3 regions of the Streptomyces sp. NPDC006393 genome follow, and region 1 is predicted to be linked to each of the others. Evidence: riboswitches for the same ligand, from Rfam matches in the RefSeq annotation. Region 1 holds a riboswitch; each other region holds the start of a gene.
The links. A riboswitch is a leader RNA that binds a small molecule or an ion and turns the genes downstream of it on or off. The one in region 1 is predicted to bind thiamine pyrophosphate.
Positions count from the first base shown of each region.

Region 2: it holds a riboswitch for thiamine pyrophosphate, as region 1 does, so the genes downstream of both, ABZ484_RS11060 (thiamine ABC transporter substrate-binding protein) here and thiC (phosphomethylpyrimidine synthase ThiC) in region 1, are expected to answer to the same signal.
Region 3: it holds a riboswitch for thiamine pyrophosphate, as region 1 does, so the genes downstream of both, thiO (glycine oxidase ThiO) here and thiC (phosphomethylpyrimidine synthase ThiC) in region 1, are expected to answer to the same signal.

Region 1 covers NZ_JBEXZD010000031.1:658-8,161, reverse strand. Annotated here, with positions in the region: gene ABZ484_RS15510 (cupin domain-containing protein) at 1-122, shown strand, start outside; gene ABZ484_RS15505 (DUF5326 family protein) at 302-514, shown strand; gene ABZ484_RS15500 (IclR family transcriptional regulator C-terminal domain-containing protein) at 817-1,614, shown strand; gene ABZ484_RS15495 (SsgA family sporulation/cell division regulator) at 1,712-2,149, shown strand; gene ABZ484_RS15490 (YibE/F family protein) at 2,240-3,601, opposite strand; TPP riboswitch at 3,673-3,850, shown strand; gene thiC (phosphomethylpyrimidine synthase ThiC) at 3,843-5,627, shown strand; gene ABZ484_RS15480 (hypothetical protein) at 5,749-6,609, opposite strand; gene ABZ484_RS15475 (metallophosphoesterase) at 6,803-7,504, opposite strand, start outside.
Region 2 covers NZ_JBEXZD010000018.1:7,850-19,099, forward strand. Annotated here, with positions in the region: gene ABZ484_RS11000 (M23 family metallopeptidase) at 1-116, opposite strand, end outside; gene rpsB (30S ribosomal protein S2) at 738-1,619, shown strand; gene tsf (translation elongation factor Ts) at 1,801-2,637, shown strand; gene pyrH (UMP kinase) at 2,846-3,604, shown strand; gene frr (ribosome recycling factor) at 3,749-4,306, shown strand; gene ABZ484_RS11025 (phosphatidate cytidylyltransferase) at 4,447-5,685, shown strand; gene ABZ484_RS11030 (hypothetical protein) at 5,733-5,912, shown strand; gene ABZ484_RS11035 (hypothetical protein) at 5,940-6,245, opposite strand; gene ABZ484_RS11040 (YciI family protein) at 6,351-6,704, shown strand; gene ABZ484_RS11045 (hypothetical protein) at 6,831-7,004, opposite strand; gene ABZ484_RS11050 (hypothetical protein) at 7,174-7,896, opposite strand; gene rlmN (23S rRNA (adenine(2503)-C(2))-methyltransferase RlmN) at 8,161-9,267, shown strand; TPP riboswitch at 9,414-9,519, shown strand; gene ABZ484_RS11060 (thiamine ABC transporter substrate-binding protein) at 9,601-10,683, shown strand; gene ABZ484_RS11065 (iron ABC transporter permease) at 10,740-11,250, shown strand, end outside.
Region 3 covers NZ_JBEXZD010000006.1:67,403-78,652, reverse strand. Annotated here, with positions in the region: gene thiE (thiamine phosphate synthase) at 1-136, opposite strand, end outside; gene ABZ484_RS04885 (Rv2175c family DNA-binding protein) at 285-650, opposite strand; gene ABZ484_RS04880 (FAD-dependent oxidoreductase) at 794-2,023, opposite strand; TPP riboswitch at 2,118-2,229, shown strand; gene thiO (glycine oxidase ThiO) at 2,227-3,390, shown strand; gene thiS (sulfur carrier protein ThiS) at 3,387-3,587, shown strand; gene ABZ484_RS04865 (thiazole synthase) at 3,591-4,385, shown strand; gene pknB (Stk1 family PASTA domain-containing Ser/Thr kinase) at 4,626-6,560, shown strand; gene ABZ484_RS04855 (deoxyribonuclease IV) at 6,644-7,552, shown strand; gene ABZ484_RS04850 (sulfite oxidase-like oxidoreductase) at 7,586-8,266, opposite strand; gene bfr (bacterioferritin) at 8,420-8,938, shown strand; gene ABZ484_RS04840 ((2Fe-2S)-binding protein) at 8,973-9,224, opposite strand; gene ABZ484_RS04835 (class II 3-deoxy-7-phosphoheptulonate synthase) at 9,385-10,737, opposite strand; gene ABZ484_RS04830 (trp operon leader peptide) at 10,838-10,900, shown strand; gene ABZ484_RS04825 (anthranilate synthase family protein) at 11,005-11,250, shown strand, end outside.

The DNA of each region.
Region 1 (7,504 bases):
TGGAGACGACCGAGGTGGCCCGGGGCAGCGTGGTGTACGTACCGGCCGGGGCAGCCCACAAGTTCCATCACATCAGCGAGGATCTGCGGGTCCTGGTGGTCTTCTCTCCGCCGGAAGCCTGAGGCGCCGTCTCAGGGTTCCCTAGGGGGACGGTCAGGGGATGACAAGGGTGCGAAGCCCCCGCCGGAGCCGCCGGCGGTCATAGCATCGAGTGCAGGACATCGACAGTGCCCGGCACCGTGGGGTGCGGGGCACCGACGGACACCGGCGCTGGGCCGGCGGAGAGGTAAGGACGAGGGCAATGCGAGAGATCTTCGCGGGTCTGCCGTGGTGGGTGAAGTGGATCGCGGTGCCGGTCATCGCCCTGGTCGTCTTCGGCGGCCTGATAGCGAGCGTGGTGGGCTTCGTGATCGGCCTGCTGTTCAAGCTGCTGGTCTTCGTCGCCCTGGTCGGCGGCCTGATCTACATCGTGCGGAAGTTCATGGCGGGGTCCTCCTCCCGCGGCGACTGGTGAGCACGCGGGGACACCGGTGATCGGTAACAGGAATCGCCGGTTCCCTCGCGGGGGGGAAGTTTCCCGGACAGGCCGCCCGCAAGCGGTGGCGGGCGGATAGGGTCCGGGCATCGACGTGGGGGCAGGACCCCCGCGGGCAGCGTTTCCCACCCGTGTCTCCCCGCACGGGCTGCCCCCTCGTGCTACGGGAGTGACCCTTGGCCACGGTTGACACCGCACCCGCAGGACCGCACGCGCCTCCTGGCCCCCGGACGCCGTCCCGTTCCCCGGGGCTTCCCGCACAGCCGCGCTCCGCGCCGCCGGTGGGGCAGTCCTATGCCGGGACGACGCTGGAGCAGCAGGACGCTCAGCCGCAGCAGACCCTCATCGGATCGGTGCAGCGCGCGATGCGCCTGCTGGAAACCGTCGCGCGCCACGAGTACGGAGCTCCGGCCAAACAACTGGCCCGTGAGACCGGCCTCGCCCTTCCCACCGCATATCACCTGTTGCGCACCCTGGTCCATGAGGGCTATCTGCACCGCGACCGGGGGCTGTTCTTCCTGGGTGAGGCGGCCGAGCGGCTGAGCAGCAGCGGAGCCGCGCAGAAACGTCGCACCACGATCGTCGAGACGCTCGCACAATGGCGTGATCTGATCGGTGCGCCCGTGTACTACGCGATGTACCGGGACGGCGAGATCGACGTCATGTGCGTCTCCGACACCCCGGCCGGTCCGGCGGTCGAGGAGTGGGCCGACTTCCGGGAGACCGGGCATGCGCACGCCATCGGCCAGTGCCTGCTGTCCCAGCTGGACGACGGCGCCCGCCGCGACCACCTCGACCGCTATCCCGTGCGGTCCATCACTCCGTACACGGTCCGTGACGATCACAGCTTTCTGCGGCGTCTGGAACGGATGCGCCGGATGCAGCCGGTGACGGAGCGGCAGGAGTACGCCCTGGGGACGGTCTGCGCGGCCGTTCCCATCACGGTGGGCGCGACGGCGGTGACGTTCGCCCTGTCGCTTCCCGCCCACCAGGACGACCGGCTGATGACCGCGGCGCTGCAACTGCAGCACGAGGTGGAACGGTGTGCCGGCGCCCTCGCGCTCGCTATCAGTATCTGAAAACTTACTCCTTGTGATCTGCTGTGTACGTTCAGCAAGATGCCACAGTGTCACGGGGATGATTCCCGGCCAGTCGACGGCAGATGACGGGGTAGCGATGCGCGAGTCCGTACAGGCAGAGGTCATGATGAGCTTTCTCGTGTCCGAGGAGCTCTCCTTCCGCATCCCGGTGGAGCTGCGGTACGAGACCTGTGATCCCTACGCCGTACGGCTGACGTTCCACTTGCCCGGAGATGCCCCCGTGACCTGGGCCTTCGGACGGGAGCTGCTGATCGACGGGGTGGGCACACCGTGCGGGGACGGCGATGTCCGGATCTCGCCCGCGGACGCGGACTCGCTGAGCGAGGTTCTGATCCGCCTTCAGGTCGGCGGCGACCGGGCGCTGTTCCGTTCCTCCACGGCACCTCTCGTGGCGTTCCTGGACCGCACGGACAAGTTGGTGCCGCTGGGCCAAGAGGGTGCTCTGGCCGACTTCGACGCGCACCTCGACGAGGCCCTGGGGCGCATCCTGGCCGAGGAACAGAGCGCGGGCTGAAGCGTTTCGGCAACGGGGCGTGTGCGGTGGCGTAACGCTTCACCGCGTACCCCGGTCACATGAAGCGACAGGAGATCCCGTCCCCCGGGGTCACCGCTTGCGGCGTCTTCCCCTGCCGCCGCGCGCGGGAGCCGGCACGCCGGGCATCGCGCGCCCGGGCATCGGCCCGCTCCCCGTACGGTCGGCCGAGACCACGAGTGCCGCGAGGGCGGTGGTGACCGGCACGGAGGCGACCAGGCCGATCGAGCCCACCAGCGTGCGGACGATCTCCTCCGCGACCAGCTCACTGTTGGCGACGGTCCCCACGCTGCTCTGCGCGATGGAGAAGAGCAGCAGCAGCGGAAGCGCCGCGCCCGCGTAGGCCAGGACAAGGGTGTTGACGACGGACGCGATGTGGTCGCGGCCGATGCGGATGCCCGCGCGGTACAAACCGCGCCAGCCCATCGCCGGATTGGCCTCGTGCAGCTCCCAGACCGCCGACGTCTGCGTCACGGTCACGTCGTCGAGGACGCCGAGCGAGCCGATGATGACCCCGGCGAGCAGCAGACCGCTCATGTCGATCGACGGGTACAGGCCATGGATCAGACCGGTGTTGTCGTCGGTGTTGCCGGTGAGCGCGGCCCAGCCGATGAACAGTGAGCCCAGGACGCCGATCAGCACCAGCGAGATCAGCGTACCGAGCACCGCCACCGATGTGCGGGCGGACAGGCCATGACACATGTACAGGGCGATCAGCATGATGGCGCTCGACCCCACCACGGCCACGAGCAGCGGGTTCGAACCCTGGAGAATCGCGGGCAGGACGAACAGGTTCAGCACCAGGAAGCTGACCGCCAGCGCGATCAGCGCCATGACGCCCCGCATCCGCCCCACGACCACGACGGCGAGCGCGAAGACACCGGCCAGCAGCGCCATCGGGAAGCGCCGGTTGACGTCGGTGACCGAGTACTGCAGTTCCTTCGGTGCGGAGGGTTCGTAGGCGACCACGACCTCCTCGCCCTGGTGCAACTGCCGTGACTGGTCCGGCTGCACGATCTCGGTGAAGGTACGCCCCTTGTCGTTGCCGGTGTCGACACGGACCGTGGCCTTCTTGCAGGTGCCGGTCGCCTGGGCTTGCGCGGAGGAGCCCTCGGCCGTCGAGGTGTCGCCGGTCGGCGTGTCCCCGGAGGCGTTCACCGACTTGCAGCTCACCGCCACCACCTTGGTGACCGTGGCCTGCTGCGTCTGCCGGTCGAAGCCCACACCGGTGCGCTGGTGCGACGGTGCGCCGCCGGGCCAGAGCACCACGAGCCCGACCACGACCGCGGCGGCGAACGGGATCAGGATGGCCGCGATGACCTTGCGGAGGTGCTGGGAGACGGGGGCGGCCGGTCCATGGCTGTGGCCGTGCGCGTGCGCGTGCCCGCCACTCCCGGGAGGCGGCCCGTGGGGGGACTGCTGTGTCGTGGTCACCGCCAGATCATCGCAAGAACGGCAGGGGCCCACTGTTCACCGCGCCACAAATGACGCTAGCGTGGAGACACCTTTGCACACGCGGGAGCTCGGAGCACCGGGCTGAGAGGGCGCTGACCTTCGTCTTTGCGATGTTTCACGTGGAACGAGTGATGTTTCACATGAAACGCCGGCAGACGAGAACCGCTGCGTCGACCGCCGAACCTGTTACCGGGTAATGCCGGCGTAGGGAGTAGGTCTCATGACCAACAAGGACGTACGCACGCCTGCCTCCGCTCAGGACGAGAAGTCCCAGGAGGCCGGGAAGTCCATCGGCTGGCACAAGGGGTATGTCGAGGGTTCACGCCCCGACCTGCGGGTGCCGGTCCGTCAGGTGCACCTCACCAACGGGCAGTCGGTCACGCTGTACGACACCTCGGGCCCGTACACCGATCCGCTCGTCGACACCGATGTCCGCAGGGGCCTGTCACCGCTGCGGGAGAACTGGATCATCACCCGCGGCGACACCGAGGAGTACGCGGGCCGTCCCGTACGTCCCGAGGACGACGGGATCAAGCACACCTCGCCGCGTGGGGGCCTGCGCAACCTCGACGCGGTGTTCCCGGGCCGGCCGCGCCAGCCGCGCCGCGGGCGTGGCGGCCAGGCGGTGACGCAACTCGCGTACGCGCGCCGCGGGGAGATCACGCCGGAGATGGAGTTCGTGGCACTCCGGGAGAACGTTTCTCCCGAGGTCGTCCGCGAGGAGATCGCGGCGGGTCGCGCGGTACTGCCGGCCAACGTCAACCACCCGGAGATCGAGCCGATGATCATCGGCAAGCGGTTCCTGGTGAAGGTCAACGCGAACATCGGCAACTCCGCGGTCACCTCCTCGATCGAGGAGGAGGTCGAGAAGATGACCTGGGCGACCCGCTGGGGCGCCGACACGGTCATGGACCTCTCCACCGGCCGCAACATCCACACCACCCGTGAGTGGGTGCTGCGCAACTCCCCTGTTCCCATCGGCACCGTGCCGCTCTACCAGGCCCTGGAGAAGGTCGACGGCAAGGCCGAGGAGCTGACCTGGGAGATCTACAAGGACACGGTCGTCGAGCAGGCCGAACAGGGCGTGGACTACATGACGGTCCACGCCGGCGTGCGCCTGGCGTATGTGCCGCTGACCGCGAACCGCAAGACCGGCATCGTCTCGCGCGGCGGCTCGATCATGGCGGCCTGGTGTCTCGCGCACCACAAGGAGTCGTTCCTCTACGAGAACTTCGAGGAGCTCTGCGAGATCCTCGCCGCCTACGACGTCACGTACTCCCTCGGTGACGGTCTCAGGCCGGGCTCCATCGCGGACGCCAACGACGAGGCCCAGTTCGCGGAGTTGCGCACGCTCGGGGAACTCAACCGCATCGCCGGGCGTTTCCACGTACAGACCATGATCGAGGGCCCGGGACACGTCCCGATGCACAAGATCAAGGAGAACATCGACCTTCAGCAGGAGATCTGCGATGAAGCTCCGTTCTATACGCTCGGCCCGCTGACGACGGACGTCGCTCCGGCGTACGACCACATCACCTCCGGCATCGGTGCCGCGATGATCGCCTGGTGGGGCACGGCCATGCTCTGCTACGTCACGCCCAAGGAGCACTTGGGCCTGCCCAACCGGGACGACGTCAAGACCGGTGTCATCACCTACAAGATCGCCGCTCACGCAGCCGACCTCGCCAAGGGACACCCCGGTGCGCAGCAGTGGGACGACGCCCTGTCCGACGCCCGCTTCGAGTTCCGGTGGGAGGACCAGTTCAACCTCGCCCTCGACCCGGACACGGCACGGGAGTTCCACGACGAGACCCTCCCGGCGGAACCCGCGAAGACGGCCCACTTCTGCTCGATGTGCGGCCCGAAGTTCTGTTCGATGAAGATCTCGCAGGACATCCGGCGTGAACACGGCACCAGCCGCGACGAGATCGAGGAGGGCATGGCTCGGAAGTCGAAGGAGTTCGCGGAGGCGGGGAACCGGGTGTACCTGCCGATCGCCGACTGAGCGCGGCGGAGCGTCACCGTGGTCGTACTGGTCCGGGGGCACCGCTTGTGCCTCCCGGACCAGCCGGTGCCGTAGCCGCCTGCCCCCGAGGGAGTCGGCCGGTGCGGCCCCGGTGCGCTGGTCACTCCGGCTGGTGTTCGGGCCCTCCGAAGTCCGGGCTGGTGAAGTCCGGGCTGGAGAAGCTCGGACGGGAGCTCGGGACGCCGTCGTCGGGGCTGCTGAAACCGGGCCGGCCGTAGCCGAGTTGCGGGATGCGGCCGCTCGGTGCCGAGGGGTCCGTACGGTGTGCGGTCGAGCCGGAGGCGGCGAGCGCGTCGCGCAGGAACGGCAGGATGCCGCGTTCCAGCAGGGCGTCGTGCCAGGCCTGCCTGGCCTGGGTCAGTTCCGCGCCCAGTTCGCCGTACGGTCCCGTCTCGGGCGACGGGCGGTTGCGCAGGGCGGTGAGCAGCAGCCCGATGCCCGCGACGACGATCGAGGCCGCGGTCACGGCGCCGAACACCCAGCCCGCCGTGACCATGGTCCGGGCGAAGGCGGGGGCCGGGTCCAGCATCTCCAGGATGTAGCCGACGAGCAGGAAGAGGGCCGCCGCGACTCCGGCGAGCACGGGGGCGAGGACCGCGACGACGGCGCCCGCGCCCGCGCCGGTGGTCTCGGCGACCTCGCCCATGGTGGCGGCGAGCCCGGTCGCGGCCCCGCCGGGCTCGGAGGAGCCGGTCTCGCCGGCGGACGACGGGGTGGATGGTGCGGGCCTGCGCAGTTCCTCGCGGATCTTCACGTAGTGGTGGTACTCGGCGGCGGCCGCCGCGGTGATCAGAGCGGTGGCGTTGAGCGCCATGGTGCGCAGTTGTTCGGCGTTGAGTCGCTGGCCGAGCGCGGCCAGTTCCGGGCGGTGTGGGGCGGAGCGCAGCGCCTCATCGAGGATCCGCTCGTATTCCTGGCGGTCCTCGCTCAACAGGTGCTGCGGAACGCTGTTCATGTGCATCCCCCGATGCTCCGTAGGGCTTGGGGCTCGCATGGCGGCGAGCCGTCGGGCAGAAACGGAGGGGAGCCTGCTACGGATAAGCCGATGGTAGAGCCGTGACGGCGCGCGGTGACAGGGGGTTTTCACAAATTGGGTGCCATTGGGTGCCCGGCCGTGCCCGGGGGCGGCGTGGGGACGCCCGCGCGGTGAACGGTCAGGAGTCCAGCGGAAGTTGCCGGACCAGCAGCTTTCCGGCCATGGTCACGCCGCCGTCCATCGCGATGGCCAGTCCGTCGGCGTAGACGTGCGGTCCCTCCACCACGGGGTCCGCGGTGTCGTCGCCGTCCTCGGAGCCGACGTGGCCCAGCAGGTAGGGAATGGGGCTGTGGCCGTGAACGATGCGGGTGCCGCCGTACGTATCGAGGAGGGAGCGCACGGCGTCGGCGCCGCCCTCGTCGCGGAAGGAGAAGCGTTTGGTGAATTTGCGGAACAGGTCCCAGCATTCGTCCGCGTCGTTGCGCGTGAGCGTCTCGCGGACGGTGTCGTTGACCTCTTCGATCGAGTCGCCGTAGTCGAGGTAGGCGGTGGTGTCGGAGTGCACGAGCAGATAGCCGTCGACCTCCTCGATCGCGTCGAGGCGGGCCATCCACTGAAGGTGGTGGTCCTGGAGGCGGTCCATGTCGGACTTCTGGCCGCCGTTGAGCAGCCAGGCGGCCTGGAAGGTGGCGGTGCCGGCCCCGGAGTTGACGGGTGTGTCGCCGAACCGTTTGGCGCCCAGCAGCAGCAGTTCGTGGTTGCCCATGAGGGCCTTGCAGTAGCCGCCGGCCGCGGCGGCCTCGGCGGACAGCCGCATCACGAGGTCGATGACGCCGATGCCGTCCGGGCCGCGGTCGGTGAAGTCGCCGAGGAACCACAG
Region 2 (11,250 bases), on a different contig from region 1:
GCCGGCACCGACCCGTCCGCCGGCACCGACCCGTCCGCCGGCACCGACCCGTCCGCCGTCACCGACCCGTCTGCCGGCCCCGACCCGTCTGCCGGCACCGAACGGTCCGCCGGCACCGAACGGTCCGCCGGCCCCGAACGGTCCGCCGGCCCCGAACGGTCCGTCGGCACCGACCCGCGCCCTGATCCCGTCTCGTCCGCCGACCCCGACCCGCCTGCCGGCCCCGTCCCGTCCGCCGACCCCGACCCGCCGGCCGCCACCGTCCCGGGAACCCCCGCTGTCACCCGCCCCCCAGCAGCCCCCGGCGGAGCCGGAGCGCCGCCCCCGCTCGCCCATGCCACCGACGTCAGCAGGGCCGCCGCCGTCCCCAGCGGCAGCCCGAGCCGCACGCCCACGCATCGCTTCCCGCTCATGGCCCCGCCCCCGCCTCCGCCCCTTGCGAACATGACCCCACGGTCCCGCACCCCGTGGCACCCCGCCGGAGCCTGTGGACAACCCGGCCGTTGTGGACAACTCACCGGTTGTCGGCAGCGGCGTCACCCGGCGCCTCCCGGGTCCCGTACACTTCTGATGGCGATCCGGGTCACCGGGTCGACTTCGCACGCCCCGACACTCTGGCCGGCAACGGCCGGTGTCAGCGCCCCTCGGTCCTTCGTGGCACGGCGCGCCGCGGGCGTCAGGCGCGGAAGCCGTCCGGCATCCGCGGCACAACCGAGAAACTCAAGGAGAGTACGGCCATGGCCGTCGTCACGATGCGGGAGCTGCTGGAGAGCGGCGTCCACTTCGGTCACCAGACCCGCCGTTGGAACCCGAAGATGAAGCGCTTCATCTTCACCGAGCGCAACGGCATCTACATCATCGACCTGCTCCAGTCGCTGTCGTACATCGACCGCGCCTACGAGTTCGTCAAGGAGACCGTCGCCCACGGCGGCACGGTCATGTTCGTCGGCACGAAGAAGCAGGCGCAGGAGGCCATCGCCGAGCAGGCCACCCGCGTCGGCATGCCCTACGTGAACCAGCGCTGGCTGGGCGGCATGCTCACCAACTTCTCGACCGTCTACAAGCGCCTGCAGCGCCTGAAGGAACTCGAGCAGATCGACTTCGAGGACGTGGCCGCCTCCGGCCTCACCAAGAAGGAGCTGCTGGTCCTCTCCCGCGAGAAGGCCAAGCTGGAGAAGACGCTCGGCGGTATCCGCGAGATGCAGAAGGTGCCCAGCGCCGTCTGGATCGTGGACACCAAGAAGGAGCACATCGCGGTCGGCGAGGCCCGGAAGCTCAACATCCCGGTCGTGGCCATCCTCGACACCAACTGCGACCCCGACGAGGTCGACTACAAGATCCCGGGCAACGACGACGCGATCCGCTCCGTCACCCTGCTCACCCGTGTGATCGCCGACGCCGTCGCCGAGGGCCTCATCGCCCGCTCCGGCATGGCCGCCGGTGACAAGGGCGAGAAGGCCGCGGGCGAGCCGCTCGCCGAGTGGGAGCGCGACCTGCTCGAGGGTGAGAAGAAGGCCGAGGAGGCTCCGGCCGCCGAGGCCGAGAAGCCGGCCGAGGCCGCCGCTGCCGAGGCTCCGGCTGCCGAGGCCCCGGCCGCCGAGGGCGAGCAGCAGGCCTGACCCGTCAGTGTCAGCGTTGACGGCGGGAGCGGTGCATGAAGTCCGCTCCCGCCGTTCACCCGTAGGTCAGCGGCGCGTCGGCGGGCCCGGCTCGACGAGCGAGAGGCTCCCTGAGGGGGCACGGGCCCCGCGGACCCCCTGATCTTCGATCTTCCAGACTTCGAGAAAGATTCACAGACTCATGGCGAACTACACCGCCGCCGACGTCAAGAAGCTCCGTGAGCTCACCGGCGCCGGCATGATGGACTGCAAGAAGGCGCTGGACGAGGCCGAGGGCAACGTCGAGAAGGCCGTCGAGGCGCTGCGCATCAAGGGCCAGAAGGGCGTCGCCAAGCGCGAGGGCCGCTCCGCCGAGAACGGCGCCGTGGTCTCGATCATCGCCGACGACAACTCCTCCGGTGTCCTCGTCGAGCTCAAGTGCGAGACGGACTTCGTCGCCAAGGGTGACAAGTTCCAGGCCGTCGCCAAGGCCATCGCCGAGCACGTCGCCAAGACCTCCCCGGCCGACATCGAGGCCCTGCTCGCCTCCGAGATCGAGGCCGGCAAGACCGTCCAGGCGTTCGTGGACGAGGCCAACGCCAACCTGGGCGAGAAGATCGTCCTGGACCGCTTCGCGCAGTTCTCGGACGGCTTCGTCACCGCCTACATGCACCGCACGATGCCCGACCTGCCCCCGCAGATCGGTGTCCTCGTCGAGCTCGACAAGCCGAACGCCGAGGTCGCCAAGGGCGTCGCCCAGCACATCGCCGCCTTCGCGCCGAAGTACCTCTCCAAGGACGAGGTCCCGGCCGACGTCGTCGAGTCCGAGCGCCGCATCGCCGAGGAGACCACCCGCGCCGAGGGCAAGCCCGAGGCCGCGATCGCCAAGATCGTCGAGGGTCGTCTGAACGGCTTCTTCAAGGACGCCACCCTGCTCGGCCAGCCCTACGCGCTGGACAACAAGAAGTCGGTCCAGAAGGTTCTGGACGAGGCCGGTGTCACCCTGAAGCGCTTCACGCGCATCAAGGTCGGCATCTGAGTCCGAAGTCCGTACCGCGACGGACGCCCGGCCCGATAGGGTCGACAGCAGTCGTCCACGTCGCCCGCGGGTGCTCACCACGCACCCGCGTGTGACACACGACAGCAGATCTGACGAGGAGGCCATTGCCGCTGCATGGGATGCGAAACACGCCCCACCGGCAATGGCCTTCTTCGCATGTGCACCACGTAACAGAGGCGGGATCTCGATGACCACCAAGGCCCAGAAGAGCGACGACGGCAAAGTGACCGGCCGGTTTCTGCTGAAGCTGTCCGGAGAGGCATTCTCCGGCGGCGGGGGCCTGGGCGTCGACCCGGACGTGGTGCACGCCATCGCCCGCGAGATCGCGGCCGTCGTACGGGACGGCGCCCAGATCGCGGTCGTGATCGGCGGCGGCAACTTCTTCCGCGGCGCCGAACTCCAGCAGCGCGGCATGGACCGCGCCCGCTCGGACTACATGGGCATGCTCGGCACCGTGATGAACTGCCTCGCCCTCCAGGACTTCCTGGAGAAGGAGGGCATCGACAGCCGGGTCCAGACCGCCATCACCATGGGCCAGGTCGCCGAGCCCTACATCCCGCTGCGCGCCGTGCGCCACCTGGAGAAGGGCCGCGTGGTCATCTTCGGCGCCGGTATGGGCATGCCGTACTTCTCCACCGACACCACCGCCGCCCAGCGCGCCCTGGAGATCGACGCCGAGGCGCTGCTCATGGGCAAGAACGGCGTGGACGGGGTGTACGACTCCGACCCGAAGACCAACCCGGACGCCGTCAAGTTCGACTCCCTCGGCTACGGCGAGGTCATCACGCGCGACCTGAAGGTCGCCGACGCCACGGCGATCACGCTGTGCCGTGACAACAAGCTCCCGATCCTCGTCTTCGAGCTTCTCGCGGAGGGCAATATCGCCCGCGCCGTCAAGGGTGAGAAGATCGGCACACTGGTGGGTGACCACGGCAGCCGGGACTGACCGGCAACACCGACGGACCCTGACCGGGGGATGGACAATGTCCTGCCGGTCGGGAACCGTGCAGGAAGAAGACGCGACGCAGCCGGCCGCCGGCCCCGACAAGGAACCGCAGCCGGTTCCACTCAAGACACGCAGGAGCAAGTGGTGATCGAAGAGACCCTCCTCGAGGCCGAGGAGAAGATGGAGAAGGCCGTCGTGGTCGCCAAGGAGGACTTCGCCGCGATCCGCACCGGCCGTGCGCACCCGGCGATGTTCAACAAGATCGTGGCCGACTACTACGGCGCGCCGACGCCGATCAACCAGCTGGCTTCGTTCTCCGTGCCGGAGCCGCGGATGGCGGTCGTGACCCCGTTCGACAAGAGCGCGCTGCGCAACATCGAGCAGGCGATCCGGGACTCCGACCTGGGCGTCAACCCGAGCAACGACGGCAACATCATCCGTGTGGTGTTCCCCGAGCTCACCGAGGAGCGCCGCCGCGAGTACATCAAGGTCGCCAAGGGCAAGGGCGAGGACGCCAAGGTGTCCATCCGCTCCGTGCGCCGCAAGGCCAAGGACGCCATCGACAAGCTGATCAAGGACGGAGAGGTCGGCGAGGACGAGGGCCGCCGTGCGGAGAAGGAGCTCGACGACACCACCGCGAAGTACGTCGCACAGGTGGACGAGCTCCTGAAGCACAAGGAGTCGGAGCTGCTCGAGGTCTGATGAACGACTCTTCCTGGGGAGCGCCGCCGCAAGCCGGGTACTGGGGGCCCACGGACCGGTCACCCGCCCAGGGACCCGTCCCGGGGGTTGCCCCGGCGGACCCCGCGTACGGTGCGCAGGGCGCCCAGCAGACTCGCCCCATGCCCATCGTGCCCGAGGTGCCCGCACACGGCGGAAGCCAGGAGGACGACCGGGGGGCCGCTCGGACGGGCGGCCCCTTGTTCCGCGACGAGACGCCGCGGCACCAGCCCCAACCACAGGCTCAGCCACAGCCGTACGGCACACCGCACGCCCAGCCGCACCCGCAGTCCTACGACGCACAGCCGCACCCACGGCAGCCCCATGACCCGCAGCCGGGGCCGCCCGGGATGTACGACCCGCAGCCGGGGACCTACGACCCGCAGCCGTACCAGGCGCCCCAGCATCAGTCCCAGCACCAGCCTCAGCACCAGCCCCAGCCTCGGCCCCACGACACGCCGCAGACGCCGCCCGCCCACCGGACGGCACAGCAGAATCCGGAGCCCATGCCCGACGCCCCGCAACCGGCGCCCGCCCCGCAGAAGAAGAGCGCGGGCCGTGACCTGGGCGCTGCCATAGGAGTCGGCCTCGGGCTCGGCGTGGTGATCATCGCCTCGCTGTTCATCGTCAAGGCCGTGTTCGTGGGCGTGATCGCGGTCGCGGTCGTGGTCGGCCTGTGGGAGCTCACCAAGCGGCTGGAGGAGCGCAAGGGCATCAGGGCTCCGCTGGTTCCGCTGGCGGTCGGCGGCGCCGCGATGGTGGTCGCCGGGTACGTCCGCGACGCCGAGGGCGCCTGGGTGGCGATGGCACTGACCGCGCTCGCGGTCCTGGTCTGGCGGATGACACAGCCGCCGGAGGGCTATCTGAAGGACGTCACGGCCGGCGTCTTCGCGGCGTTCTACGTGCCGTTCCTGGCCACCTTCGTGGCGATGATGCTCACCGCGGACGACGGGCCCTTCCGGGTCCTGACCTTCCTGATCCTCACCGTGGTCAGCGACACGGGCGCGTACGCCGTCGGCTGGCGCTTCGGCAAGCACAAACTCGCCCCCCGCATCAGTCCCGGCAAGACCCGCGAGGGCCTGTTCGGCGCGGTGACCTTCGCGATGGTGGCGGGGGCGCTGTGCACGCAGTTCCTGATCGACGACGGCGCCTGGTGGCAGGGCCTCGTCCTCGGCCTCGCCGTCGCCGCCAGCGCCACCCTCGGCGACCTCGGCGAATCCATGATCAAACGCGACCTGGGCATCAAGGACATGGGCACCCTGCTCCCGGGCCACGGCGGCATCATGGACCGCCTGGACTCCCTCCTGCCGACGGCCCCGGTGGTGTGGCTGCTCCTGGTGCTGTTCGTCGGAGGCAGCTGACGACCGCGCCTCCCCCCGGGCGGGACCTGCCACTAAGGTTTCCGCTCATGGGGCGGGCAAGGCTGGAGAAGGACGGCACCTACCACGGCGACCTGCCGTGCCGCTGGTGCGAGGCGCTCATCGCGCAGGGCGGGCGGCGCCGGCCGCGGCGTTACTGCAACGGCTGGCACCGGACGAAGACATACGCGTCCTGGTTCGTCACCGCCATCGCCGGCATCCTGTCCTGACCACCCGCGCCGCACCGGGAGCTGCGGCTACGTCACCGGATTCTCGATCAGCGTGACCCGGTTGCCGTCCGGGTCGTGGACCGCGGCGAACCGCACCCGCTGGGCGCCCGGCTGGATCTCCCCGACCCGGATGCCCCGGCCCGCGAGCTCCGACAGCGCGCCGTCCAGGTCGTCCACGACGAGGTTCAGCAGCGTGGACCCGGCGTGCTCCGGCGACCGGAACACCTGGATCCAGACCCGGCGAACCGCCTCCGCCACATCGAGACGCCTGCGCCCGAGCAGAAGCTGACGGTCCAGCATGGCCAGGGCGAGCTGTCGCGCGGCGAGGCTCATGACCGGATCATGCCACCTCGGACCGACGACGCCCGACCGATGAGAAGCTGACAGGCGCTCTGTCGGACCGGGAGCAGCGACGAGGCGGCCGGGTGGTCGCTGAACATGGAGGCGAACACGATGGCGCGGTACCTGATCTCGTTCGACGACGGATCGATGACCTTCCCCGAGGAGGACTTCGCGGCGGTCGGCGAGGCCTCCCACCGGGTGGTCCAGGAGGCCAAGGACGCAGGTGTCTGGATCTTCGGCGCCGGGGTGGAACGTCAGCAGGCGAGCCTCGTGGCCACCGACGGCACGGTCACGGACGGACCGTTCCCCGAGACCAAGGCGGTCGTCGGCGGTTTCTCGATCATCGAGGTCCCCTCGCGCGAGGACGCGCTCATGTGGGCTGCGAAGATCGCCGAGGCGTGCCGGTGCGCACAGGAGGTGCGCGAGATCATGTACGACCCCGAGAGCTGAGCCCCCGATCCGCGGATCCACCACCTGACGCCCGCTCCGAACACCGCAGGCCCAGGCAAGAGGTCGTTTCCCTCTCCCTGGGCCTTCAGCCGTTCCTGGTACGGGTTCAAGCCTGCGGCAGCACGCTCAGCGCTTGAAGGAGCCCTTGGTCTGTTCCTTCGCGCCCCGCATCTTGCCTCGTGCTTCGAGAGCGGCGCCTTTCGCCGCGAGGGCTTCTTTGTGCATCGCGTGGGCCGCCGTCCGCACGGTCTTTCCGACGATCTGTTCGGCCTTTGCCTTGGCCCGTTCTCCGGCGCTCATCTCGTACCTCCGTGAGTCTCACTGACCGTGTGCCCCTTGAGGCAGGGGGTGAAGCCACCCTTGTGGGCCGGCCGCCGTCGCTCAGTGGCGACCACTGACGCCCATGGGCTTCGTCAGCCTTGCCGGCGGGCGAGACCCGTGATCAGTGGACCGGCTTGTGGCGTCCGTTCTACGGGAGTGACGCATACAGGCGTCCTGATTCCCACTTGCTGTCAAACTGCGTCTTGAAGAAGTCGTACCACCCGGGATCGTTCTGCCGAGTGACTGTAAAGGTTGGCCGCTGCCAATGGTCCGCCCGGAAAGTCGCGATTCGCATGACAATTTTCCCATGTCTGGCTGACGGATCGGAAGCGATGACCGTGTTGTGAGGAACGTAACTGAGGGTCTTGATCTCCAATTTTCCAGCTATGGGTCCTTCGATCGGTGCAGCCAGTCTTCTGAGGTTGGCCTCCAAGTTGGAGCTGAGTTCGTCTGCACTATGGTTCTCTGCCTCGCTGGCCGCGACAGTCATGGCCGTGCTATGCGGTTCAATCACGAGAATTTTGATATGCAGACCTTTGGTGACGGCTCTCCTGATCTCATCCGCGTATGAGACAAGGTGTATTCCGAGCGTCCAGCCGTGAAGCCATACTTCTCGCGATGACGAGATCATCTCCCTGATCTCATCCCTGTCGTCAACCTCGGAGAAGAAGCGATCTGCGCTCGGTCGGTCTTTGATTTCAGCCAGAGACTGATTGATCTTTTCACCCTGTGAGCGCAACCTCAAAAGAGATATGGCTACAAGGGCCAGGATTGCTAGAATTCCGGAGGTTATTACGTTCTGTGAGGCGTTCCCCACCAGGCCTAGAACGCCGAATGTAACCGCCGCTCCCAGGGTTACGTAGAGATCCAAGCTGCGTATAGCAGTATGTATCATGATCGAAAACCTAGGACCCATGTTCCCCCCACGTAGCGGGCCTTCTCCGTAAGGGTTCTCTCCAACGTGGCATGCCGCGAACCATGGAACAGTGCGCGCGGCCCTGTCTGTGAAGCCTGCACCTGGAGAGCTGACAGCGCCGGGCCCGGGCCGTCCCCTGACAGGCGCCGCCCGCAGATGACCACCCCCACCCCGCTCCGGCCTGGGGCCCCGGAGATGATCTGCGACACTGGTACCACCATGCCCAAGCCCGGAGAACTCACTTTCGTCGCCCCGCGCGGAGCCAAGAAGCCGCCGCGGCACCTTGCCGATCTCTCGCCCGCCGAGCGCAAGGAGGCCGTGGCCGCGATCGGTGAGAAGCCGTTTCGTGCCAAGCAGCTCTCGCAGCACTACTTCGCGCGGTACGCGCACGACCCGGAGCAGTGGACCGACATTCCGGCCGGATCGCGCGTGAAGCTGCAGGAGGCGCTGCTTCCCGAGCTGATGACGGTCGTGCGGCATCTGTCGACCGACCAGGGGACCACCCGCAAGACGCTGTGGCGGCTGTTCGACGGCACGCTCGTGGAGTCGGTGCTGATGCGCTACCCGGACCGGGTGACCATGTGCATCAGTTCGCAGGCCGGGTGCGGGATGAACTGCCCGTTCTGTGCCACCGGCCAGGCCGGACTCGACCGGAATCTGTCGACCGCCGAGATCGTGCATCAGATCGTGGACGGGATGCGGGCGCTGCGGGACGGCGAGGTGCCCGGGGGACCGGCGCGGCTGTCCAACATCGTCTTCATGGGCATGGGCGAGCCGCTCGCCAACTACAACCGGGTGATCCGTGCCATCCGCGCGCTGACGGACCCCGAGCCGGACGGGCTGGGGCTCTCCCAGCGCGGGATCACCGTCTCCACGGTGGGCCTGGTGCCGGCGATCCACCGGTTCGCCGACGAGGGCCTCAAGTGCCGGCTCGCCATCTCCCTGCACGCCCCCGACGACGAGCTGCGCGACACCCTCGTTCCCGTGAACACACGGTGGAAGGTGCGGGAGGTGCTGGACGCCGGTTTCGAGTACAGCGCGAAGTCCGGGCGCCGGCTGTCCATCGAGTACGCGCTGATCCGGGACATCAACGACCAGGCCTGGCGCGGCGACCGGCTCGGCCGCCTCCTGAGGGGCAAGCCGGTGCACGTCAATCTGATCCCGCTCAACCCGACCCCCGGCTCCAAGTGGACCGCCTCCCGCCCCGAGGACGAGAAGGCGTTCGTCGAGGCGATCGCGGCGCACGGGGTGCCGGTGACCGTCCGGGACACCCGCGGCCAGGAGATCGACGGGGCGTGCGGTCAGCTGGCGGCCACCGAGAGGTAGCCGGACGGACGGTGGCCGGACGACGGCCGGACATTGGTCCGTCGACGGCCGGACGGTGGCCGGTCGATGGTCGGGTGGTGGCCCGTCGACGGCCGGGTGGTGGCCGGGAGCCGGACGGGCGGTAGTCTGTGGGCGTTCATATCTTCATATTCCGACAGGGGAGCGCCACAGCGCTGAGAGTGCGGCACCGGCCGCAGACCCTCTGAACCTCGCCCAGGTCATTCTGGGTAGGAAGTTCGGTCATCACTCGAGCTGTTGCGCCCTGCCCGGGCATCCTCGCGGATCCCGGGCAGGGCCGCGTCTCTTCCTGGCCAACCCCCAGGAGGACATCCAGTGCACAACAAGACGTTCGTCGCCGTGGCGGTCGGACTCGGCCTCGTCACGCTGTCCGCGTGCGGCTCGACCGACGGCAAGGGGACGTCAAAGGCCGCGGACTCCAAGACCGTGACCCTCGTCAGCCACAACTCGTGGGCCGTCTCCAAGAACGTGCTCCAGGACTTCGAGAAGAGCTCCGGCTACACCGTCAAGGTCCTCGAGGACGGCGACGCCGGCCAGGCCGTCAACAAGGCCATCCTCACCAAGGACAACCCGCAGGGCGACGTCTTCTTCGGTGTCGACAACACGCTGCTCTCCCGCGCCCTCGACAACGGCCTGTTCCAGCCGTACCAGGCCAAGGGCTCCGACCTGGTGCTCCCCGAGTACCGGGTCGACGAGGCCGAGCACCGGGTCACACCGATCGACTCCGGCGACATCTGCGTCAACTACGACAAGAAGTACTTCGCCGACCACAAGCTGGCCCCGCCGGCCTCCTTCGACGACCTCGTCAAGCCGCAGTACAAGAACCTGCTCGTCACCGAGAACGCCGCCACCTCCTCGCCCGGCCTCGGCTTCCTGCTGGGCAGCGCCGCCAAGTACGGTGACGACGGCTGGCAGGACTACTGGAAGAAGCTCAAGGCCAACGGCGTGAAGGTCGTCGACGGCTGGGAGCAGGCCTACGACCAGGAGTTCTCGGGATCCGCGGGCGGAAAGAAGGCCAAGGGCGACCGTCCGCTCGTCGTCTCCTACGCGTCCTCGCCGCCCGCCGAGGTCGTCTACGCCGACCCCAGGCCGAAGACCGCGCCGACCGGGGTGGCGTACGGCACCTGCTTCCGGCAGATCGAGTACGCGGGACTGCTCAGCAACGCCCGGAACACCAAGGGCGGCAAGGCGTTCCTCGACTTCCTGCTCACCAAGCGGTTCCAGGACGACATGCCGCTGAACATGTTCGTCTACCCGGTGACCAAGGGCGCCCAGGTGCCTGCGGAGTTCACCGAGTACGGCCCCCAGGCCAAGGACCCGGAGACCATGGCCCCCGACAAGATCGCCGCCGACCGTGATCAGTGGGTCAAGTCGTGGACCTCGCTCGTCCTGAAGTAGCCGGCGGCAGGGACCGTACGGGCGGCCGCAAGGGGAACGCGGCGCGGCTCGGCCTGATGGCCGTGCCCGTCGCGTTCTTCGCGGTGTTCTTCGCCTACCCCGTCGCCGCGATCGTCCGGCGCGGTCTGAAGGACGACGGGACCTGGCACGTCGGGCGGATCGTGGACGTGCTCGGACAGTCCGACATCCGGCACGTGCTGTGGTTCACCACCTGGCAGGCGCTCGCGTCCACCGCGCTCACCCTGCTGGTCGCGCTGCCCGGCGCGTATGTCCTGGCCCGCTTCGACTTCCCCGGCCGCCAGGTCCTTCGGGCCGTGGTCACCGTGCCGTTCGTGCTGCCCACCGTCGTCGTCGGCACCGCCTTCCTCGCCCTGGTCGGGCGCGGGGGGCTGCTCGACGAGCTGTGGGGTCTGCGGCTGGACACCACGGTGTGGGCGATCCTGCTGGCCCATGTCTTCTTCAACTACGCGGTCGTCGTACGGACGGTGGGCGGGCTGTGGGCCCAGCTCGACCCGCGGCAGGAGGAGGCCGCCCGGATGCTGGGCGCCTCGCCGCTGACGGCCTGGC
Region 3 (11,250 bases), on a different contig from region 1:
CCAGCACCGCGTCGAGGAACTCGGGCAGGTCGCCCTGGCGGGTGCGGGCGTCCGTGCACAGGTACAGGCGCGCGCCGGCGAGCCGGTCACGGGCGGTGGCTGCGACTGCGGCGGTGTCGGTGGCGGGCACGGGCATGGGTGGATCCCCCCGGTTGGGTGCGGTGCTGCGTTGTCGGCGCGGTGTGTCGAGGGCGTACGGGCCGCGGCGGGGCGGCTGTGGCGAAGCGGCCGTGGCCGCCCGGCCGTGGCCCGTACGCCGGATCGGGTTGTTCAGGCGGTACCGGTCAGACGGCGAGCGCCTGGGCGCGGCGCTTCACCTCCGTGCCGCGATTCTCGCTCAGGGCCTGCGCGGGGGTGCCGGGCAGGCTCGGGTCGGGGGTGAAGAGCCACTCGATCATCTCTTCGACCGTGAAACCGTCGTCCCGCAGGAGCGTCAGGGTCCCGGACAGGCCCTTGACGACCTTGTCCCCGTCGATGAAGGCGGCGGGGACGTGCAGTGCGCGGTTCTCACCACGGCGTACGGCGATGAGCTGGCCCTCCTTCACCAGCTGCCGCACCCTCGTCACCTCGACGCCGAACATCTCGGCGATCTCGGGCAGGGTGAGCCAGTCGGGGACGAGAGCATCGATCTTCGCGTCAATCTCGGTCACGGATCCAAGCCTGCCATCCGCCACTGACAGTCGGAAGTCAGGCCCGTCCACCTGGGAGAACCCGCGGGAGAACATCGCACGTACGGCGCCCTGCGACGCCCCCGCGAAACCCCGCGACACGCCCCGTGGCGCGCCCCGCGGCGCTACGCCGTGGCCGCCTTCAGCGGCCTGGCCGGGTCCGCCAGCAGCTCCGGGTCCATCGGCGTGCCGGCCTCGATCAGCCGTCTGCCCTGTGCCAGGTCCCGCGGCCGGCCGACCGCCAGCAGGGCGACCAGCCGGTCCCCGCGCAGCCAGCAGACCGTCCACGCCGGGCCGGACGGCTCGCCGCGCCAGACGGTGGCGTCGGCGGACGTGTGGTGACCGGCGTACTGCACGAAACGGCCGAACTGCTCGGACCAGAAGTACGGCACCGGGTCGTAGACGGCGGGCGTCAGGCCGATGATGTTGGCGGCGACCGTGCGCGGACCCTGGAGCGCGTTGTCCCAGTGGTGGACGAGCAGCCGCTCGCCGTACCGCCCGGAGGGGAAGGAGGCGCAGTCCCCGACCGCGTACACGTCCGCCACGGACGTGCGCAGACGGTCGTCGGCGAGCACCTCCCCCTGCTCCCCCAGCGCGATGCCGGAACCGGCGAGCCAGGCGGTCGCGGGGCGTGCGCCGATGCCGACCACGACGGCGCCCGCGGGCAGCCGTGAGCCGTCGTCGAGCACCACCGCACCGGGCTCGACGTGCTCCACGCGCGCGTGCGTGCGCAGCTCGGCCCCGCTGTCGGCGTACCAGGTGGTCATCGGCGCGGCCACCTCGGCGGGCAGGGCCCCGGCGAGCGGCCGGTCCGCCGCCTCCACGACGGTCACCGCGCAGCCCGCCTCGCGGGCGGCGGTGGCGAACTCGGCGCCGATCCAGCCCGCGCCGACGACCACGATGTCGTGCTGCTCGGCGAGCACGGGCCGCAGCCGTTCGGCGTCGTCGAGGGTGCGCAGCAGATGGACGCCGGGGACGCCCTCGGCGCCGGGCAGCCGGACCGGTTCGGCGCCGGTGGCCACGACGAGGACGTCGTAGGGCACCGGCCCCTCGGAGGTGTCGAGCACATGGGCCTCGGGGCGGACGGCGAGCGCCTCGCAGCCGAGCCGCAGTTCGAGGGCGAGCGACTCGAAGTCGACGTCGAAGGCCGAGCCCTCGGCCTTGCCGAGCAGCACCGCCTTGGACAGCGGCGGCCGGTCGTAGGGCTGGTGGGGTTCGGCGCCGATCAGCGTGACGGTGCCGGTGAAGCCCTGCTCGCGCAGGGCGACCGCGGTCTGCACACCGGCCATGCCCGCACCGACGACGACCACCCGCCGCGGCTGTGACATGCCCTGTTCCTGCGTCTGCTCGCTCACCTGATCACCATAGTCACCGACGGTTCGGTCGGTCAGGGGGCATGCGAGAGGCTCCCTTACGAGTGCTCCGCCCCAGGGGCTAGGGTGGCCTCCGACAAGCACTCGCGGGAGCCCGGACGCACCGGGCTGAGAGGGAGGCTGGCGGCCTCCGACCGTACGAACCTGATCCGGGTCATGCCGGCGAAGGGAGGGGCTGGACGCCCATGTCGTTGCCACGTACGTCAGACGTCCTCGTCATCGGGGGCGGGATCATCGGACTCGTGACGGCCTGGCGGGCCGCGCAGCGCGGGTTCACCACGGCCGTGGTGGACCCCGAACCGGGCGGTGGGGCCGCGCAGGTCGCGGCCGGAATGCTGGCCGCCGTCACGGAACTGCACTACGGCGAGCAGACGCTGCTCGGGCTGAACCTCGCCTCGGCCCGCCGCTACCCGGACTTCGCGGCCGAGCTGACCGAGCTGACCGGCCACGACCTCGGCTACCGCCGCTGCGGCACGCTCGCCGTGGCGCTGGACGCCGACGACCGCGCCCACCTGCGGGAACTGCACGACCTCCAGCGCGCCTCGGGCCTGGAGTCGGAGTGGCTGTCCGGGCGGGACTGCCGGCGCCTGGAGCCGATGCTCGCGCCGGGCGTGCGCGGCGGGCTGCGGGTCGACGGCGACCACCAGATCGACCCGCGACGGCTCGCCGCCGCCCTGGTGGCCGCGTGCGAGCGGGCCGGGGTGGTCGTCCACCGCGCGTGGGCCGAGCGGCTCACCGTGCGCGGGGACCGGGCCGCCGGCTGTGTGCTGCGCGACGGCACGGAGCTCGGCGCGGGACAGGTGGTGCTCGCCGCGGGCAGCCGCAGCGGGCAGCTGGCCGGGGTGCCGGACGAGGTGCTGCCACCGGTGCGGCCGGTCAAGGGGCAGGTCCTGCGGCTGACCGTGCCGAAGCGGTACGCGCCGTTCCTGAGCCGCACGGTGCGGGCCGTGGTGCGCGGCAGCCACGTCTACCTGGTGCCGCGGGTGAGCGGCGAGCTGGTCGTCGGCGCCACCAGCGAGGAGCTGGGCTGGGACACGACGGTGACGGCCGGCGGGGTGTACGAACTGCTGCGCGACGCCCACGAACTGGTCCCCGGGATCACCGAGCTGCCGCTGACCGAGACCCGGGCCGGGCTTCGCCCCGGCTCACCCGACAACGCGCCGCTGCTCGGCCCGACCGAGCTGGACGGGCTGCTGCTGGCCACCGGCCACTACCGCAACGGCGTGCTGCTCACCCCGGTCACCGGTGACGCCATGGCGCACGCCCTGGCCACCGGCGAACTCCCGGACGAGGCCCGTCCCTTCACCCCGCGGCGCTTCGCCGCCGCCCTCACGGAGCAGCCCGCATGAACATCTCCGTCAACGGCGAGCCCCACCGGTTCTCGCCCGGCACCGCTCTGGACACCGTCGTGCGGAGCCTGACCGCGGCGCCCTCCGGGGTGGCCGCCGCCCTCAACGAGACCGTCGTCCCGCGCGCGCAGTGGCCGTCCACGACCCTGAGCGAGGGCGACCGCGTCGAAGTGCTGACCGCGGTGCAGGGAGGCTGACCCATGGCCGACGATCCCCTTGTCCTCGGTGCCACGTCCTTCGCGTCCCGGCTGATCATGGGCACGGGCGGTGCGCCCAGCCTGGACGTGCTGGAGCGGGCCCTGGTGGCGTCCGGCACGGAACTGACCACGGTCGCCATGCGCCGGGTGAACCCCTCGGTGCACGGCTCCGTGCTGTCGGTGCTGGAGAAGCTGGGCATCCGGGTGCTGCCCAACACGGCGGGCTGCTTCACGGCGGGCGAGGCGGTGCTCACGGCCCGTCTCGCGCGCGAGGCGCTGGGCACCGACCTGATCAAGCTGGAGGTCATCGCCGACGAGCGGACGCTGCTGCCGGACCCGATCGAACTGCTGGACGCGGCGGAGACGCTGGTCGACGACGGCTTCACGGTGCTGCCGTACACCAACGACGACCCGGTGCTGGCGCGAAAGCTGGAGGACGTGGGCTGTGCGGCGATCATGCCGCTGGGCTCGCCGATCGGGTCCGGTCTTGGCATCCGCAACCCGCACAACTTCCAGCTGATCGTCGAGCACGCGCGCGTGCCGGTGATCCTGGACGCGGGCGCCGGCACGGCCTCGGACGTGGCGCTGGCCATGGAGCTGGGGTGTGCGGGGGTGATGCTCGCCTCCGCGGTGACGCGGGCGCAGGAGCCGGCGGTGATGGCCGAGGCGATGCGGCACGCGGTGGCGGCGGGGCGGATGGCGCGGCTGGCGGGGCGGATCCCCAAGCGGCACTTCGCCGAGGCGTCCTCTCCTGCGGAGGGCTTGGCCGTGCTGGATCCGGAGCGGCCGGCTTTCTAGGTGCTCGTGGGGTTGCGGTGCGTCGTTCGCTTGCCGCTCGGGTGGGTGCCGCCCTGCGCTCACCCGTGCCGCCCTGCGGCACGACTGCCCGCAGGCTGGCGTGCGGCAGGACTGCCCGCAGGCTCCGTGGCGCACGACTGCCCGCAGACGGCGGCGGCACCGTCACAGGTCGGCTTCAGTCGCGCTGCCGAACCCGGCTGGGAGGGGTGGGTGTCCGTCGTGGCTCGTACACTCGCCTGCGTGGATACGACCCTTCAGGACCCATTGGTCGGGCAGGTGCTCGACGGCCGTTATCGCGTCGACGCGCGGATCGCCGTCGGCGGGATGGCCACGGTCTACCGGGGCCTGGACACCCGCCTGGACCGCGTCCTCGCCCTGAAGGTGATGCACCCCTCGCTCGCGGCCGACGGCTCCTTCGTGGAACGGTTCATACGGGAGGCCAAGTCGGCGGCCCGCCTGGACCACCCCAACGTCGTGCAGGTCTTCGACCAGGGCACCGACGGGTCGTACGTCTACCTCGCCATGGAGTACATCTCCGGCTGCACCCTGCGCGACGTGCTGCGCGAGCGCGGGGCGCTCCAGCCGCGCGCCGCTCTGGACATCCTGGAGCCGGTGCTCGCCGCGCTCGGCGCCGCGCACCGCGCCGGGTTCGTGCACCGCGACATGAAGCCGGAGAACGTCCTGATAGGGGACGACGGCCGGGTCAAGGTCGCCGACTTCGGTCTGGTGCGGGCCGTGAACACGGTGACGAACACCACCGGCACGGTCCTCGGGACCGTCTCCTACCTCGCCCCCGAGCAGATCGAACAGGGCACCGCCGACCCCCGGGTCGACGTCTACGCGTGCGGGGTCGTGCTCTACGAGATGCTGACCGGTGGCAAGCCCCATCAGGGGGAGAGCCCCGCCCAGGTGCTCTACCAGCACCTCCACGAGGACGTGCCCGCGCCGTCGGCCGCCGTGCCGGGGCTCGCGTACGAGCTGGACGAGCTCGTGGCGACGGCCACCGCCCGCAACCCGGAGGTACGGCCGCACGACGCGGTGGCGCTGCTCGCGCGGGTCCGCGAGGCCCGCTCGGCGCTCGGCGCGGAGCAGCTGGACGCGGTGCCGCCGCAGGCGCTCACCGATGGCCACGACAACGCCGAGGACCGTACGAGCGTCATACCCCGGGCGCTGACGGTGCCGCGCCCCCTGCCCGTGAACGAGGACGACGAGACCTCCGCGGACCATGCGGCGCTCCATCGCACCAGCCGCCTGGAGACTCCCCCCGCGCCGCGGCGTCCGGCCCGCCGGCCCCGGCGCGTCCTGCTGACCGTGGTCGCCGCCGTCCTGCTGGTCCTCGGGGTCGGCGGTGGCGTGTGGTACATCAACTCCGGCCAGTTCACCAAGGTCCCGCCGCTGCTGGCAAAGACGGAGGCGCAGGCGCGGCAGCGGCTCGACGAGGCCGGTCTCGGGGTCAAGGACGTCAAGCACGCCTACAGCGACACGGTCGCGCGGGGCACGGTCATCAGCACGGACCCGGAGGCGGGCGCCCGGATCCGCAGCCACGACTCGGTGACGCTCACCGTCTCCGACGGCCCGGAGACGGTCGAGGTGCCCGTCCTGAAGGGGCGCCCGCTGGGTGAGGCGCAGGGCCTGCTGAAGAAGGCCGGGCTGGAGCCGGGCATGGTGAGCCGGGCGTTCAGCGAGGGCATCCCCAAGGGCTCGGTAATCAGCACGGACCCCGAGGCGGGCACGGAGCGGCACGCCGGCTCGGCGATCGCGCTCGTCGTCAGCAAGGGCCGCCCGGTGGACGTGCCGGACGTCACCGGCGAGGACCTGGACGAGGCGAGGTCCGACCTTCAGGAGGCGGGTCTGAAGGTGACGGTCGCGCCGCAGCGGATCAACTCCGAGTACGACCAGGGGCAGGTCGCCGCGCAGACCCCGGCGGGCGGCGGCAAGGCCGCCGAGGGTGACACGGTCACGCTGACGCTGTCCAAGGGCCCGGAGATGGTCGAGGTGCCGGACGTGACGGGCGACAGCGTCGACGACGCGAAGAAGACGCTTCAGGACGCCGGCTTCAAGGTCGACGAGGACCGCGGGATCCTCGGGCTGTTCGGCGACACCGTCAAGAAGCAGTCGGTGGACGGCGGCGAGCGGGCGCCGAAGGGCTCGACGATAACGATCACCATCAGGTGACGGCCGTCATCGCCGGCGGTGGGGAGACCGGGATCACGGCGGCCCCTGGCCGCCGCCCGCCGGTCACGTGACACCCTGAACGGGTGAGCAGTGAGCACTCCCCCTCTCCCCGCGCCCTTGAGGCCCTGCCGGGCCGCTCCCGCAATCCCGTGGGCAGCCATGTCCCCGTCGCGGGCGGTCTGCACTCCGTGGGCCTGTCCTACGCCCGTGCGCTGGGCGCCGAGACCGTGCAGGTCTTCGTCGCCAATCCGCGTGGCTGGGCCACGCCCGCGGGCAGTGCGCGGCAGGACGAGGAGTTCCGCGCGGCCTGCGCGGCGGAGTCGATACCGGCGTACGTCCACGCGCCGTACCTGATCAACTTCGGCTCGCACACCGAGGCGACCGTCGAGCGGTCGGTGGCGTCGCTGCGGCACTCGCTGCGGCGCGGCCGGGAGATCGGCGCGCTGGGCGTCGTCGTGCACACGGGGAGCGCGACCGGCGGCCGGGACCGGGCCGTGGCGCTGGAGCAGGTGCGCGCGCACCTGCTGCCGCTGCTGGACGAACTCACCCACGACGACGACCCGTACCTGCTGCTGGAGTCGACCGCGGGCCAGGGCGCCTCGCTCTGCTCCCGGACCTGGGACTTCGGGCCGTACTTCGAGGCGCTGGAGAACCATCCGAGGCTGGGCGTGTGCCTGGACACCTGCCACGTCTTCGCCGCCGGGCACGACCTGACCGGCCCGAGCGGCATGCACCAGACCCTGGACCTGCTGGTGGACACGGTCGGCGCCGGCCGGCTGAAGCTGATCCACGCCAACGACTCCAAGGACGTGGTGGGCGCCCACAAGGACCGGCACGAGAACATCGGCGCCGGCCACATCGGCGAGGACCCCTTCCGCGCCCTGCTGACCCACCCCGCCACCGAGGGCGTCCCCCTGATCATCGAGACCCCCGGCGGCAAGGAGGGGCACGCGGCGGACGTGGAACGGCTGAAGAAGCTCAGGGACGGCTGAGCGGCAGGTCGAGCGGCAGCCGGGCGGAGGACCTCACAGCTCGGGCCCGTCGCCCGGTTCCTCCTGGTAGGAGTAGCGCTGTTCCTTCCAGGGGTCGCCGAGGTTGTGGTAGCCGCGTTCCTCCCAGAAGCCGCGGCGGTCGGCGGTCATGTACTCCACGCCGCGCACCCACTTGGGGCCCTTCCAGGCGTACAGGTGGGGGACGATCAGCCGGAGTGGGAAGCCGTGCTCGGCGGTGAGGAGCTCGCCGTCCTTGTGGGTGGCGAAGAGGGCGCGCTCGGAGCTGAAGTCGGCGAGGCGGAGGTTGGAGCTGAAGCCGTACTCGGCCCACACCATCACATGGGTGACGTTCGGCGCGGGCGGTGCGAGGTCCAGGATCGTCCGGGCCGGGATGCCGCCCCATTCGGCGCCGAGCATGCTGTACTTCGTGACGCAGTGCAGGTCGGCCACCACGGTGGTGTACGGCAGGGCCGTGAACTCCTCGTGGGTCCAGCAGTGCTTCTCCCCGTCGGCGGTGGCGCCGAAGACCCGGAACTCCCAGCGCTCCGGCCGGAACTTGGGCACGGGCCCGTAGTGCGTGACCGGCCAGCCGCGCTGCAACCGCTGCCCCGGCGGGAGCTCCGGCTGTGCCGCTCCCCCGTACGCCGCTTCGGACGCTCCTTTCGCACTCGCTCCAGACGCGTCCCCAGATGCGCGTTCCACCGGCTGACCCATGACTCCATCCTGACAGACCGGACGGGGTGCACATGACCAGCCCGGGGATGATTCGGGCAGCTCGCACTAAGTGTGCACTTACTGGACGGCTCTGTATGCCGGTGCAATCATGCGGCGCTATCGGCCCAGACTCGTCCGGAAGGAGCCCGCAGCATGCAAGGCGACCCCGAGGTCCTCGAACTGCTCAACGAGCAGCTGACCGCCGAGCTCACCGCCATCAACCAGTACTTCCTGCATTCGAAGCTGCAGGACCACAAGGGGTGGTCGACGCTCGCCAAGTACACCCGGGACGAGTCCTTCGACGAGATGCGGCACGCCGAGATCCTCACCGACCGCATCCTGCTGCTGGACGGCCTGCCCAATTACCAGCGGCTCTTCCATGTGCAGGTCGGGCAGACGGTGACGGAGATGTTCCGGGCCGACCGGCAGATCGAGGTCGAGGCCATCGACCGGCTGCGCCGGGGCGTCGACGTGATGCGCGACAAGGGCGACATCACGTCCGCGAACATCTTCGAGGCGATCCTCGCCGACGAGGAGCACCACATCGACTACCTGGACACCCAGCTGGAGCTGGTGGACAAGCTGGGCGAGGCCCTCTACCTGTCCACGGTGATCGAGCAGAGCCAGCCCGACCCCTCGGGCCCGGGCACACACGGCTTCTCGACGCACTAGGACGCCGAGCGGCTCCAGGCTGCGCCGAGCGGCTCTAGGCGGCGTCGCCGAGTTCCGTCGCCGGGGTCGGCCGGGGCAGGCGGGGGAACGGCGAGGCTCCGCGGTCGGCCAGTTCCCGGCGCGGGCAGGCGCCCCGGCCGAGCAGTGCCTGGATGCGCCGGACGCAGCCACCGCAGTCCGTGCCCGCCTTGCAGGCGGAGGCGATCTGGCGGGGCGTGCATGCGCCGTTCTCCGCGTGCTGCTGGACCTGCTGCTCGGTGACGCCGAAGCAACTGCACACGTACACGCGCGGCTCACCTCCCGCCGGGATCGATCAGTAGTGCCATCCCGACTTGCTCGGTGAGGCAAACCTAACCTTACCCGCAGCTCCGGACCGGCAAAAGAGGATGGGGCGCGGACCGTCTGTGATCCGCGCCCCACTCATCGGCCGTCAGCGGGCGACCGCCTCACTGGTCGCGGTACATCTCCGCGACGAGGAAGGCGAGGTCCAGCGACTGGCTGCGGTTGAGCCGCGGGTCGCAGGCCGTCTCGTAGCGCTGGTGCAGGTCGTCGACGAAGATCTCGTCGCCGCCGCCCACGCACTCGGTGACGTCGTCACCGGTCAGCTCCACATGGATGCCGCCCGGGTGGGTGCCCAGCGCCTTGTGCACCTCGAAGAAGCCCTTGACCTCGTCGAGCACGTCGTCGAAGCGGCGGGTCTTGTGCCCGGAGGCGGCCTCGAAGGTGTTGCCGTGCATCGGATCGGTCACCCAGGCCACGGTCGCGCCGGAGGCGGTGACCTTCTCCACCAGCTCGGGCAGCCGGTCGCGCACCTTGTCCGCGCCCATCCGCACGATGAACGTCAGCCGGCCCGGCTCACGGTCCGGGTCGAGGCGCTCGATGTACTGCAACGCCTCCTCGGCCGTCGTGCTCGGGCCGAGCTTGACGCCGATCGGGTTGCGGATCTTCGAGGCGAACTCGATGTGCGCGTGGTCCAGCTGCCGGGTGCGCTCACCGATCCACACCATGTGCCCGGAGACGTCGTACAGCTGCCCGGTGCGCGAGTCGACCCGGGTCAGCGCCGACTCGTAGTCCAGCAGCAGCGCCTCGTGCGAGGCGTAGAACTCGACGGTCTTGAACTCCTCCGGGTCGGTGCCGCAGGCCCGCATGAAGTTCAGCGCGTTGTCGATCTCCCGGGCGAGCTGCTCGTAGCGCTGGCCGGACGGGGAGGACTTCACGAAGTCCTGGTTCCAGGCGTGCACCTGGCGCAGGTCGGCGTAGCCGCCGGTGGTGAAGGCGCGCACCAGGTTCAGCGTGGAGGCGGAGGCGTGGTACATCCGCTTCAGCCGCTCGGGGTCCGGGACGCGGGCCTCCTCGGTGAACTCGAAGCCGTTGACGGAGTCGCCGCGGTAGGTCGGCAGCGTCACGCCGTCGCGGGTCTCGGTCGGCTTGGAGCGCGGCTTGGAGTACTGGCCGGCGATCCGGCCGACCTTCACCACCGGCACCGAGGCGGCGTACGTGAGCACGGCGCCCATCTGGAGCAGCGTCTTGAGCTTGTTGCGGATGTGGTCGGCGGACACCGCGTCGAAGGCCTCCGCGCAGTCGCCGCCCTGGAGCAGGAACGCCTCGCCCCTGGCGACGGCTCCCATCCGGGCGCGCAGCTGGTCGCACTCGCCCGCGAAGACGAGCGGCGGATACGACTCGAGGTCCGCGATCACTGCGCGCAGAGCCTCGGGGTCGGGGTACTCGGGCTGCTGCGCCGCGGGCAGGTTTCGCCAGGTGTTGCCAGCGCTCGCGCTGGTCTTAGCGTTCACGGTCACCTTCTCAACACTACGGGGTCGCTCCGCGGGGCCATTCATCCGCTCATCAAGTGAGACGGATGGCGCACGGGCGTGGACGGTGTGCGGTAGGGTGCCGGGCATGTTCGCGCACTCGACCCAGAACCAGAACTGGTGGTGGACCGCTTCTCCGGCGGCCCGCTGACTGCGCGTATCCCACACTTCGCGAAGGCCGCCCGAGGGGCGGCCTTCGGTGTGTGCGGCACCCGGGTCGTTCCTCACCGACAGACACCGACGGAAGAGGACCCCATGGACCTGGCACAGCTGCTGCACGATCCCCGCCCGTTCGCCCTGCTCCGGCGCCGTGCCCCAGGGCACGACCACGATCTGGTCGAGCTGCTGCTCGGCCCGGTGAGCACCCGGGAGACCCTGGCCGAGCTGCCCGAGGAGGGCCTGGCGCTGGTCCCGTTCCGGCAGATCCGCGAGCGCGGCTTCGACGTCCGCGACGACGGCACCCCGCTGACGGTGCTGGCGCCCGAGGAGTCGTACGCGATC